Regions from separate parts of the Bacillus sp. AFS031507 genome, predicted to be linked through region 2. Evidence: riboswitches for the same ligand, from Rfam matches in the RefSeq annotation. Region 2 holds a riboswitch; the other holds the start of a gene.
What was found. A riboswitch is a leader RNA that binds a small molecule or an ion and turns the genes downstream of it on or off. The one in region 2 is predicted to bind cyclic di-GMP.
Positions count from the first base shown of each region.

Region 1 (6,832 bases), on a different contig from region 2:
ATGCCAAACAATAAATAGGTTGAGTGGGGCAATTCCTCCTGCCCAAATTCCATTATTTGCGTCAGTATCTTCTTCCCTTACTAATAATAAGGGTAGACCAAATTGAAAAGCCATTGAAGGTTCTACTTGTGAATAAACTGATCCTATCCAGAAAGGAGTGGATGGTGGAAGGGGTCCTGCATTGACGTCAACTGTTTGAATTTTAAATCGACGAAGGTTTACTGCCAACATTCCATAGCTTGATGAAACTAACCGACGAATATCAGTCAAAATGGATTCGGGATAACTTTCGCTTAAAGGTAATGTACGCGGAAAAAGTAAAGCACTCTCAATCTCTAAAATTAAACGGTCTAGAAACCGTTGTTGGTTGTCATTTAAATGAGTTGTCGTACTTAAAAATATGGGAATACGATAAGCACGGTCAATACACTCTTGGTGTGCCGATGATTGATATACTTTTTCTTCCTTTAAAAGTTCATTTTTAGAATTTCTTGAGAAATCTGTGTGTAATTCTCCTTTATATTTCATCACTTTCTCATCTCCTTTTTAATTAGTCTATGGAAAAGGATTAAGTGAGCTTGGACAAAACAACCGGATTTCTAAAATTAGGACTTTTTAAAAAAATTAATAATTTGGCCTAAATTCGAATTTCATTTTCGATTAGACCCTACAAACAGAACTATTCCTACTATCAAATCATACATAGATTAATTGTACAGGGGAAGATAGTTTACTGGAGTTTCCTAAAAATTAATTTTAGAAATTGTGAAATATTTCACTTAAACTACTATGAAAATAAACTTCTGTAACTTCTGCAAAATGGCAATACTGAAGAAGACGCAGCTCATTCAATTTTTTTTTAAAAGAGAGCGCCTGATCCAAGGATATTTCATTGACTATATTAATGAATTAGGAGGCTTCCGTTATTGTTACGGTATAACCCAAGTTTTCTAGTCTACGTACAGAATGCCGTATAATTGAAGTTTCTTTTTGTTTATCAAAATAATCTTCACCTAAATCAACGTACATTTCTTTTCGAGTTAAGAGATAATATGCAATTCTCAACATGGCGTGAGCGACAACAATTCCCGCTCGTTTTCTACCTTTTCGTGCGGCTGTACGCCTATACAGTACGCCTAGGTAGTTTTTTAGATGCTCCTACTGAATGAGCTTCTTCTGTTAATGCGGATTTTAAATATTTGTTTCCTTTTTTGGTTTTGGATGATTTTCTTTTACCTGCGCTTTCATTGTGTCCTGGTACTAATGCTGCCCAAGAACATAAATGTGAAGGACTTGGAAACTGTTTTTTAATATTTGTTCCGATTTCAGCTAGGATTTGCTCAGCCATCCGAGTGGCAATGCCAGGTATTGAATCTAGTCGTTCAATATCTTCTTGATAGGAACTTACTCTTTGGGCTACTTCTTGATCTAACATATCGATTTGTTCACTTAGGAAATCAATGTGCGTTAAAATAGTTTTTAACATTAATCGTTGATGAGGGTTTACATATCCTTTTAGAGCGATCTCAAGTTCATCTTTTTTCCTTTTTAATGAACGCTGAGCGAAGTTTGCTAGTTTCTCAGGATTATCTTCACCATCCGCACTCGCACGAAGCATATTCCTTGAAGAAACTCCCATAATATCAGAAACAACCGATCCTAGTTTAATATTCGCTCCTTCTAATACTTTTTGAATACGATTGTGTTGTCTGGCACGTTCTTCAATAATACTCCTTCGATAGCGAACAAGTTCGAGCAACTCACGTTGATTGCGATCTGGAATAAAACTGGCTTTGAGTAATCCATGACGAAGAAGTTGTGCTATCCACTCTGCATCTTTGACATCAGTTTTACGCCCTGGGAGTGCTTTCATATGTTGAGCATTTACCTCTAAAAACTCAATTCCTTCGGACTCAAGCAAATTAACAATAGGTTTCCAGTAAACACTTGTACTTTCCATTGCAACGTGGGTACAACCGTACTCCTTAATCCAATCAATTAGTTTTAATAAAAAAACTGTTTTAGTTGAAAACGTTTGGATCTCCTTTCCTTCTGGTGTCATAATACAGGCGGTAATACTGTCCTTATGGACATCCATACCACATGCTCGTTCAATGATTACATCCATTAAATTTATCCTTTCCACGGCTACTATTTATAGAGGCTGGTGCAACAACCAGAATAGGATTAATCTAATATGAGTGCTTCCCGTAAGGGAGCGACAGTCTGTGATGCACCGTGGTCGTTGGCGTCAGACTAACGGATGGGCTCTAACGCACCATAGTGTATCGACCTTCCTCTTCCAGCCGTAGAATCATTATTGACGCTTTTAAACAATTTTCATTCTCTGTGGTGCAGCGCTTGCGCTGCATGGATGACTAACGGGTGCAAGAGTTGAAGATTGGGGTTGCTACGGCAACTCTTGTTCCACTAACGGTGCAGTTTAGTTAAAGAAGTAAATTGACTCTTTAATGTAGCATTTGACCAAAAGTGCGAAGAAATTAAAAAAATAGACCTCACAGAGGTCAAGATGATTTATTTAGAAATTCTTTAATTTCATCAACAGAAATTCCTAAATTACGAGCTTCCAAAATGAGGTCAAACCAATCTTTGTCTAATTCTTTTTTGCCAGCAGTTGCAGTCATAATATTCCCCCTAAAATATGTACTATTTTAGGCAACTCAGCCATCTTAGTTTATAACCTTAGACCTGTAGCTTTGCGTCCCAATCTTTCAAATGGTTTGCTTTTTTCTAAAAATTGTTAATAATATGAAACAATTGTACTACAAACGTTCACTATATTGAACAAAATAAAATCGAAAAAATTCGACAATAAATAGGAAGTTATGTAGCACTTCGACGAAAATATGCAATAAAATAGAATGTGCTTGTTGAACTAACGGGTTCATTCCTTAAATAATGATCCGAACAGGGAGAAGTGTATGAAAGAAGTAATTATTTCTGAATTAGGCAAATTAGCGGGATTAAAGTTACAAAATGCTGGAAGAGCATCTAACCTTTTTTGGATGGGGTTCGGGGATATGATTCAAATAAACAGAAGAGGCAGAACCCAAGAAACACCAGAATATGCATTACATATTTAATGTTCGTGGAGAATTACCTTAGATAACACAATAGTTGTAGCTTCAAGAGAATTCTATTCTCTTAACTCGGAATGGGATGATGATACTGAGGATTTCGATTGGGATATTCAAGGTAAAAATAGATTAAATGAACATATTAAAACTTTTATGATTTATTTAAAAAAGGTCTATACTTTTTTCTCTTTTTCGCTTATACTGTACTATAACAAGATAAGTAAAAACGAACTGTATTAATAAAGGAGGAGATTTAAATGTTAATGAGTCCTGTTGAATTTTTCCGCAATTTGCCAAAAAAGGAATGTCCTGAATGCGGGCAGCATATGCAAGAGCAAGCAGAAAGTTATATGATGGATTGTGATCGTTGTTTATCCAAAAAAGAAGAGTAAAGTTTGTTAACTCTCCAGCTTTGCTGGGGAGTTAGAGTAAATAACATCAATAAACGCAAAGAAGGGATAGCTTAATGGCTATCCCTTAAATTATCTATCGACTCTCGTTAATTAAATAAATTTGTTGTCCGTTTTTAATAAGTGTCTTCGTCGCTTTTGTACGCCAAAATATCACCTGGCTGACAATCCAAAGTCTTACATATGCTTCTAATGTTGAAAAACGAACCGCTTTTGCTTTCCCATTTCAGAATGGAGAGATTAGCCATAGTAATTCCAACCCTCTCCGAAAGCGGCACCTCGTTAATAAAATTTTATCAAAAAATTAATCATTTTTTGGTTTTAATTCAAGGACGTTTTTTAATGGCTTTTGAAGTGCGTCCACAATGGCTGCGATGATACTTGTTGCCAAAATGCCCATTAGACTTAGTGATATTGGACCTGCTGGGTCGTCACCTGTAACTTTAGAAAGCACCTTTAAGCTTACTATCCCTAACACAATGAAGAAAATGACTGCAAAAGTACATTTCTTTAAAACCTTCAAAGATTTAAGGGATAACTCAGAGAAAGCATTGTTCCTTTCGATATAGGTTAATAGTTTAAATGCTTGATACAACACAACAAAAAACGTAATACAGAATCCGTATGCACATACTAAAAAGGGGATTAGGAAGTAAGCAGTATCTGGATGTACCCTTGCATCTCTAATGGCTATCTCAGGCAACCAAATACATAAAGCAAGCACTGCAATTCCAGCCAGTAAAATAATTACCTTTAAGAAAGTGGTTGAACCTCGTTTAACATTCATTTAAAGCACCTCACTGATTTAATTATAAAATGACTTTAACACACACTTTATCGTTTTTCAATAAACTAATATTGTTTTTTATTATATTATTATTGTTATTTATATATCCTACGAGTCAACCTTATAAGGGTTGCCATTTTTTTATTAATTAAAGGGGAGTGATTAATGGCATTACTGCTTTACTTTTTATGTCTGTAAGAAAAAATGATTTAAATATCCGTGGAGCTTTCATGCACATGGCAGCGGATGCATTAGTTTCACTTGGAGTAGAAATCGCAGGGTTTATATCCTTTGGACAGGATGGCAATGGCTTGACCCTCTAGTTAGTCTTCTAATTTCAATTGTCATTCTATTTGGTACCTGGGGGGTATTGAAGGAATCGATTAATTTGTCACTTGATGCCGTACCAGAGGGAATCGATACAGATAAAATTAAGGATTACTTAAGTGGTTTACCGACAATATTAGAAGTCCATGACCTGCATATATGGGGAATGAGCTCGACAGGGGTAGAATTCGCTTTTAACCGAGCTTTGTTACCTGTATCTAGCCTAAGAATTATAGATTTCATATTGGGGATTCTTAAAAGGAGAGAGAATTTCTTTAGTTGCCATTATTATTATGCCTATTCCTTTAATCTGAATTTTTGTATGGTAACAAGAGGATTTTAAGATTCTTTTCATTTTATTTCCCATAAAAGTTTCCTTTGACTAAAAAAATTTGTAAAATAGATTATATTTAGAAACTACTTCTTTGCTCCTTAATATAATTTATTTAACAAATGAGATTTTTTTACTCAAAAAGTTTCCTTGGTGCAACATATTTAGTGTATACCAATAATGAGGTGATGAAAAAATGAGTGAGGATGTAAAAGAACTGCCTATTTCGGTGGAAGAAGGTTGGAAAAATAAAAGAACACAATCGACTTTACCAGAAGTGTATAGAAGTGTTCGTATTCCAAAGACTGGTTCTTGGATAAAAAAATTCCTTGCTTTTGCAGGACCAGGTTACTTAGTGGCGGTCGGTTATATGGACCCAGGTAACTGGGCAACAGATATTGCAGGAGGATCCCTATTCGGATATACGTTACTTTCTGTTATATTATTGTCTAATTTGATGGCTATTCTACTACAAGCACTCGCTGGGAAGCTAGGGATCGTGACGGGAAGGGATTTAGCTCAAGCGTGCCGTGACCATTACAGTAAGCCAGTCGCAATGGGTTTGTGGATTTTATGTGAACTAGCGATAGCTGCTTGTGATTTAGCGGAAGTGATCGGTTCGGCAATTGCATTAAATCTTTTGTTTGGAATTCCGTTGATATATGGTGTTATTATTACGGCTTTAGATGTACTAGTGGTATTGCTGCTACAAAATAAAGGATTTCGCTTTATTGAAACGTTGGTTATTGTCTTAATTGTTACGATTGGAGGTTGTTTTGCAACTGAAATGTTCCTTTCTAAGCCTGATGTAGGAGGCATATTAAAAGGCTTTGTTCCAAGCACAGAGATTATTAGTAACCCAACGATGCTTTATATTGCCATTGGTATTTTAGGTGCAACAGTCATGCCACACAACTTGTACCTTCATTCATCAATCGTTCAGACTCGAAAGTATCAACAAACCAGTTTGGGAAAACGCCAGGCTATTAAATATGCCACATGGGATTCAACCATTGCACTGTTCTTTGCATTATTTATAAATGCTGCTATCTTGATCCTTTCCTCTGCCACATTCCATAAAGCAGGATTGACGGAAGTGGCAGATATTAATGATGCTTATCATTTACTTACTCCGATTCTAGGAACGACAATTGGAAGTATTTTATTTGGGGTTGCGTTGCTTGCTTCTGGTCAAAACTCAACATTAACAGGGACTTTGGCTGGTCAAATTGTCATGGAAGGATTTTTAAATATTCGCCTCCCAGGTTGGCTTAGAAGACTTATTACCCGATTAATTGCTATTGTCCCTGCTGTTATTGTAACTGGTCTTTATGGTGAAAGCGGAACGGCGCAACTTCTCATTTTGAGTCAGGTAATATTATCTTTACAACTTTCATTTGCCGTCGTGCCGCTTATTAAATTTACTAGCGATAAGAAAAAAATGGGTGAGTTCGTAAATCCACTTTGGCTTAAAATTCTTGCTTGGATTGTAGCAATCGTCATCATTTGTCTGAATGTATATTTACTGATTCGAACGTTTTTTGGTTAGTATATTGACCATTTTTAATTGAAAAAGAACTATGTAAATTATTTGACGGAACGGCAATCTCATAAAGGGGTTGCTTTTTTTTATTAAGAAATTTATTAAAAAAATGCAAACGGGGATTCTTTGAATTTATGGAGTAACTAAAAATAGAAAAGGGGTGTCTAATTAAAAAAGGGGAGGGATTCAAATGAAAAAATGGCTGGTAGCGTTTGTAGTTTTCATTGGACTTAATCTCATGGGCTGTTCAAATAGCGGGATGCTTGGAGATAAGCCTCCAAAAGCCTCGATTAAGATAGGGAATAAAATGTATAAAACGACATTAGGGAGTTATTG
Region 1 is NZ_NUOW01000039.1:4,288-11,119, reverse strand. It holds gene COE25_RS26205 (hypothetical protein) at 1-528, opposite strand, end outside; partial or broken gene COE25_RS26200 (IS110 family RNA-guided transposase) at 910-2,128, opposite strand; gene COE25_RS26195 (anti-repressor SinI family protein) at 2,526-2,645, opposite strand; cyclic di-GMP riboswitch class I at 2,673-2,756, opposite strand; gene COE25_RS31050 (hypothetical protein) at 2,943-3,104, shown strand; gene yhfH (protein YhfH) at 3,356-3,490, shown strand; partial or broken gene COE25_RS26185 (helix-turn-helix domain-containing protein) at 3,655-3,786, opposite strand; gene COE25_RS26180 (DUF2975 domain-containing protein) at 3,813-4,295, opposite strand; gene COE25_RS31885 (hypothetical protein) at 4,454-4,618, shown strand; gene COE25_RS31880 (hypothetical protein) at 4,666-4,965, shown strand; gene COE25_RS26170 (Nramp family divalent metal transporter) at 5,150-6,502, shown strand; gene COE25_RS26165 (hypothetical protein) at 6,687-6,832, shown strand, end outside.
Region 1: it holds a riboswitch for cyclic di-GMP, as region 2 does, so the genes downstream of both, COE25_RS26195 (anti-repressor SinI family protein) here and COE25_RS00450 (anti-repressor SinI family protein) in region 2, are expected to answer to the same signal.

Region 2 (6,832 bases):
AAGTAAGAGTTGGAACCGATAATGAACATAAAAAATAGCACCTAGAATAGGGCCAATCACAACTGCAATATTAATAGATGTATAAAAAATAGCAAACACATTACTTCGATCTTTTTCATCGACAACATCTGCGACCATCGCTTGACTGGCTGGCCAGTAAAAAGAACCGAACACACCGGCGACTGCAAAGGCTGCAAACCCCATCCATGGGGATTGAAACCAGGGGGAACTTGCGAAGGCAAAGGCTATAAACGAAAGTCCCTGACCGATAGCGGACAAAACCATCATTCGTTTCCGCCCGAACCGGTCGGCACAGTATCCGCCCATAAGGTTAGCCAATACAGAAAAAATTTGTGAGAAAACTAGTAATAATCCTGCTTTACTTTTACCGAACTCTTCTGCAAAATAGATCGTTAAGAAAGGAAAAAACATCCAAAAGGTAATGTTCATCATCCCTTCGCTAAACAGGCGAACTTTTAAATTAGGATCCCAATCCCTAATCCTCATACATTGTCCTCGTTTCTAAATTTTTGACCATACCATCATACTATCTAACTGGACGAACATACAGCAGAAATGGTAAGCACATGGATTGTGCTTACCATTATGGTTAGTCTTGATTTTTTAAGGCTTGTTTCAGTAAATCACCTAAGCTTGTTCCAAAATCCTCTTTTTGCGTATATTTCTGGACAAGTTTTTGTGCTTCTTTCTTATTAACTGCTTTTTTCTTGTCTTCTGCTTTTTCAACGACATTGCATCGGCGGCATTGGAAGTAGGCGCCTGCTTTCCCGTCATGAATCTCCATTTTTTTATGGCACTGTGGACAGCGGCGATTGGAAAGCTTCGGGTCCTTTCTTTTCCGAAATGAACACTCAGGACTTGAGCAAACAAGAATTTTTCCATCCTTTGTATTTCTTTCCTTTAAGAATTCGTTACATTCCGGACATCTCGATCCGGTTAAATTGTGGGCACGGTACGTTTTGTCGCTCGTTTTAATTTCAGAAACCAGCTGCTCTGTTTGACGGCGAATTTTTTGTAAAAAGGCTTTTGGGTCTGCCTTTCCTTTTGAGATTCGTTCCAATTCCTGCTCCCATTTGGCCGTCAATTCTGGTGATTTTAATTCATCATTGACAAGGTCGATTAGTTGTTTGCCTTTTTTCGTTGGATGGAAGCGCCCATTTTGCCGTTCAACAACTTCTGTTTCCACAAGTCTTTCAATAATTTCTGCTCTGGTTGCTGGGGTTCCTAAACCGAATTTCTCCATTTGAGCTAGAACATCCGCTTCAGAATAACGCTGCGGTGGTTCGGTCCATTTTTGGTTGATGGAGCTATTTTTAACCGTAAAGGACTGACCTTGGGCTAATTTTTGCAAGCCAGTTACAGCATGTTCAGTATCTTCTTTTCCTAAGACTTTCTTAAAGCCCAAATCGATTACATTTGTTTCTTTTGCTGTAAATGTCTCACCTTCTACCTTGAAGGTAGCCTGAATGGTTTCAAATTCATAAGCAGGTAAAAACAAGGCTAAGAAACGTCTGGCAATGATATCGTATAGTTTTCTTTCATCTGAATCGAGTTCGCTAAGATTCAGCCGTTGTTCCGTAGGAATAATGGCATGGTGATCCGATACCTTGTCATTGTTAAAAACGCGTTTGGCAAGCACAGTACCCCTATTTGCAAGAAGAGGGCGGACTTCATCTCTATATCCAGAAGCCATTCCTTGCAGGCGGTCTGTCATTGTGTTCATCATATCTGTTGTTAAATAGCGTGAATCGGTTCTTGGATAAGTAACTAATTTGTATTGCTCGTAAAGACGCTGTAAGACTGTCGAAGTTTTTTTTGCAGAAAATCCAAATCGCTTATTGGCATCACGCTGTAGCTCTGTTAAATCATAGGGTAGAGGCTGCGGCTCTGATTTTTTCTTTCGCTCAATTTTTTCAAGCACAGCTTTTTTTCCATTGATTTTCGATTGGATCGCTTCCGCTTTTACATTTTCGAAAATGCGCTTTTCATTGTCTCGTTCCCAATCAGTTGAAAGCGGGCCGATTTCTGCCCGAATTGTCCAATATTCCTTTGGTACAAAGGATTGAATCTGCTGCTCACGCTCAAGAACAAGTGCAAGCGTAGGGGTTTGAACCCGACCCGCAGATAGAGGATCCTTGTATTTGGTGGTCAATGCTCTTGTCACATTTAGACCAATTAACCAATCAGCCTCTGCTCGGCAAACTGCTGAATGGTAGAGGTCCTCAAACTGTTTGCCTGGTTTTAATTGTTTGAACCCATCCTTTATAGCCTTATCTGTTTGTGAAGAAATCCATAATCTTTTTAAAGGTTTGTTCCAGTGGAGCTTTTCAAGAATCCAGCGGGCAACCAGTTCGCCTTCCCGACCTGCATCCGTTGCAATGATACATTCGTTAATATCTTTTCGTTTGGCTAACGCTTCAATGGCACGGAATTGATGGTTTGTTTGCTTCATGACCATCAAGCCCATTTTTTGTGGAATGATCGGTAAATCTTCCAAATTCCATGTTTTATATTTCGTGTCATAATGCTCGGGCATTTTTAATTCGATTAAGTGTCCAAGGGCCCATGTGACAATATATTGATTGCCTTCCATATAGCTTTTATGTTTTTGATTGCAGCCAAGGACACGAGCAAGTTCACGAGCCACACTTGGCTTTTCTGCAAGTACGAGAGATTTCATAATTACTCCTTTCGGGTAAATCCAATTTGACCTTTTTATAGTATAACGGAACTTTCCTTTATTTTAAATCGTTGTAGCTCATACGCCGCTAAACCGGCGATTCCGCTTTTTATTATTATCGTACTAAAGTGTTATCGTGCTAAAATTCAGAAAATTTAATTGACAGATAAGCTTTTCATCACATACAATAATTATCAATAAGATAATTAAAGAATGGAATGATCCCATGAGACATCTAATAATATTCAATCAAGTAATCATAAAAGAGGCTGGACTCCAAATCAAATAGATTCGGAATCCAGCCTCTTTCTTTATTATACTACAGTGGTAGAGGAGAGAGACAATATGATCACACTTACAGGTGGAAGCTTAACGTTAGAGCAGATGAAAGATGTATTATATGGCAAGCAAAAGGTTAATGCTTCAGACAAGAGTATGGAAGCTGTCAAGAAGAGCCGTGAAGCAGTAGAAAGAATTGTTTCAGAATCAAAGGTAGTTTATGGAATTACGACTGGATTTGGAAAATTCAGCGATGTACTTATCGATAAGAATCATGTTCAAGACCTGCAGCTTAATTTAATTCGTTCCCATGCGTGCGGGGTAGGTGAACCTTTTCCGGAAATTGTTTCTAAAGCCATGGTCCTTCTTCGGGCTAACGCACTACTAAAGGGCTTTTCTGGAGTCAGACCTATTGTCATTGAAAAGTTATTAGAGTTAGTGAATAAAGATATCATTCCTGTCATCCCACAGCAAGGTTCCCTTGGTGCGAGCGGTGATTTAGCCCCGCTTTCTCACCTTGCCTTAGTTCTAATTGGGGAAGGAGAGGTATTTTACAAAGGTAAGCAAATCGATGCTTTTGATGCCCTCCAGTTAGAAGGGATTTTACCCGTAACCTTGGAAGCAAAAGAAGGTCTAGCTCTAATTAATGGTACTCAAGCGATGACAGCAATGGGTGTTATTGGTTACTTGGAGGCAGAACAGTTAGCACATGAAAGTGAGCTGATTGCTGCAATGACAATGGAAGGGTTAAACGGAATTATCGATGCATTTGCAGAAGAAGTTCATGTCGCAAGGGGATACAAACAGCAGATTGACACAGCCGCGAGAATTCGTCGTTATTTAAGCGATAGTTTATTGACAACACAGCAGGGCGAGTTACGGGTTCAAGATGCTTATTCTCTCCGTTGCATTCCACAAGTTCACGGGGCATCTTGGCAGGCCTTGGATTATGTGAAAGAAAAATTAGAGATCGAAATGAATGCTGCAACGGATAATCCATTAATTTTTGATGATGGAGAAAAGGTGATATCTGGTGGGAACTTCCACGGACAGCCCATAGCTTTTGCGATGGATTTTATGAAGATTGCCGTAGCGGAACTAGCAAATATCTCGGAAAGACGAATTGAAAGATTAGTCAATCCACAGCTAAATGATTTACCGGCTTTCCTAAGTCCTGAACCTGGTTTGCAATCGGGTGCAATGATTATGCAATATGCGGCAGCAGCGCTTGTTTCAGAAAATAAAACACTCGCACATCCTGCCAGTGTCGACTCGATTCCCTCTTCCGCAAATCAAGAGGATCATGTAAGTATGGGAACAATTGCTTCTAGGCATGCTTATCAAATTATCCAGAACGCACGCAGAGTTATCGCAATTGAACTAATTTGTGCCATGCAGGCGGTTGAAATTCGCGGGATCGAAAAAATGGCATCTCATACCAGGGTTTTTTATGATAAGGGCCGCGAACAGGTAGCTTCGATTAAACAAGACAGGGTGTTTTCCAAGGACATCGAAAAAGCAGCTAATTGGCTTAAAACAATTGAATTTTCACATTTTATTAGAAATTTAAGTATGGAAAAAGGCCCATTCTAGGATATAAAATATAAAAAGGCGTGAGTGCTCACGCCTTTTATTCTGTCTGGTCATTTAGTAAACGAGCAGTATCTCCTCGATATTCATCCTCATCTTCCACTCGATTTTTAAAGGCTTCCCTTACCACTAAAAATTCTTCGTCCCCAATTGCTTGTTTCGCATGCTTTTCCGTTAAACTGTCTTTTGGAAAATTACCTGGGTGGTTTTTCTTTTTATGTTCAAAATGTTCTCCACGTGCCAAATTCAACACTCCTTTCGTCATCAAAAGTAGCATTCCCTGATTGGAGTGAAAATAATTACTATTAAAAAAGAAAAAGCTGCCTGAAAGTGGAATCTATAAATAGATTCACTCTTCACCAGCTTTATCTTTTGGGGGATCTGGTTTACACATGCGGTCTAATACATACCCAGCAAACACAATAAACGCAATCGGAATGGAAAAGTTTAATACATGAATAAGGGTCATCGCAATGCTTCACCACCATTATTTTGAATATTAACAATATTAAGTTTATTATTATGTTGTTTAATTATATGCTAATTGTCACAGTTTAGACAAATCTTTAAGTCATATGTTTGTAAAACCATTTTAGTTTCCACTAGGAAATAATGAAATGGCAAGGAATTTCGTCTAAAGCTCTAGACCTTAGACATGGAACATCAAAGGAGTTAGGCAGTAATTGGGATATTTTTGTAGATATATGGCATAATTTGTTAGAAAAAAATGTGTGAAAATTTAAATAATACGACAAATTACAACACCCTACTAAAATAGCACTAGATATAATATCAATAAGGATTAAGTAAATTGACCTATCACAAAAGAACGATTGGCTAATACAGTCATACTTAAGTTGTATTAGTTCAGAAAAAGGCAAACCTGTTGAAAAGCAGGGACGCAAAGCCGAGGATCTAAGGCAGGTTTAACTTGTTACGATGGCCGGGCTACCTGGAATACACAATGTATTTTAGGAGTGAGAAAAATGATTATTACAAAAAGTGAAGTAGAAGTAATCGATCAAGAATGGATGGACCTCATATTAGAAGCAAAAGACTTGGGATTATCCATAAAAGCAGTTCGTGACTTCCTTAGCCAACAAGAAGTAATGAGTTAATCATGGAACGACAGTATACATAAATAAAAAAGCATTCTACAAATGGGAGTATTTGTAGAATGCTTTTCTTTTTTCAAATTGAAAAAGACCTTTTAAAAAGCAGGTTATTATTTATCGTCGTTTTGATTAATACGCCACTTGTTAAATTCAAGAAAATCACGAAATTGTTCTTTGGAAACACCAGAATTCATTGCATCTTTGACAAGATTCATCCAATCAATGTCTAATTCCGCTTTATTGACTTCTTCATGTATTAAATGATCAACAGGAATATTTAAGACAACTGCAATTTTTTCAAGAAACTTTATAGAAGGATTCTCTTGTTTGTTATTTTCAAGGTTACTTAAATAAGATTTTGCCACTCCTGCTTGAGCAGCAAGTTCGGAAAGTGACATTTTCTTTTCTAAGCGAAATTTTTTTACGCGATCACCGATCATAATTCTCACACACCTAATTATTATTCTCTTTTCATTAATTCTATCAAAAGGAATAGAAAAGTACCATATTAAGAACAAAGGAATATGAACAAAAATATGAACTTTGAGAAAAAGTTTCACCATATAAAGTATTTTTGAAAAATTAACAGGATAGGGTTAATATTAATAGTGTTGCCAATAGTGGTTAATTGTATAATTCACTAAAAGTTTTTGCGTATAGACGGATAACAATTATGAATATTATACATAAAAATAAACAAAAAGGAAGGGGACCCTCCTAAAATGATTGTCCTTAAATCACAACGTGAAATTGAAGCAATGAAAAAGGCAGGAGAAATACTTGCAGCTTGTCATAAAGAAATCGGAAAATTAATCAAACCAGGTATAACCACTTGGGAAATCGATGTATTTGTTGAAGAATTTCTTAAGAAAAATGGAGCGACACCAGAACAAAAGGGTTATAAGGGTTATGAATATGCAACCTGTGCAAGCATAAATGACGAAATATGCCATGGCTTCCCAAGGAAGGAACCTTTAAAAGATGGGGACATTGTGACAGTGGATATGGTTGTCAATTACAATGGTGCTTTGGCTGATTCCGCCTGGTCTTATGCAGTAGGAAAGGTATCTGAGGAAACCGAACGTCTATTAAATGTTACAAAGGAAGCACTCTATAAAGGGATAGAACAGGCGATTGTCGGCAATCG
Region 2 is NZ_NUOW01000001.1:91,808-98,639, reverse strand. It holds gene COE25_RS00470 (MDR family MFS transporter) at 1-507, opposite strand, end outside; gene COE25_RS00465 (DNA topoisomerase III) at 611-2,701, opposite strand; gene hutH (histidine ammonia-lyase) at 3,047-4,573, shown strand; gene COE25_RS00455 (hypothetical protein) at 4,611-4,823, opposite strand; cyclic di-GMP riboswitch class I at 5,437-5,526, shown strand; gene COE25_RS00450 (anti-repressor SinI family protein) at 5,557-5,688, shown strand; gene COE25_RS00445 (helix-turn-helix domain-containing protein) at 5,796-6,125, opposite strand; gene map (type I methionyl aminopeptidase) at 6,408-6,832, shown strand, end outside.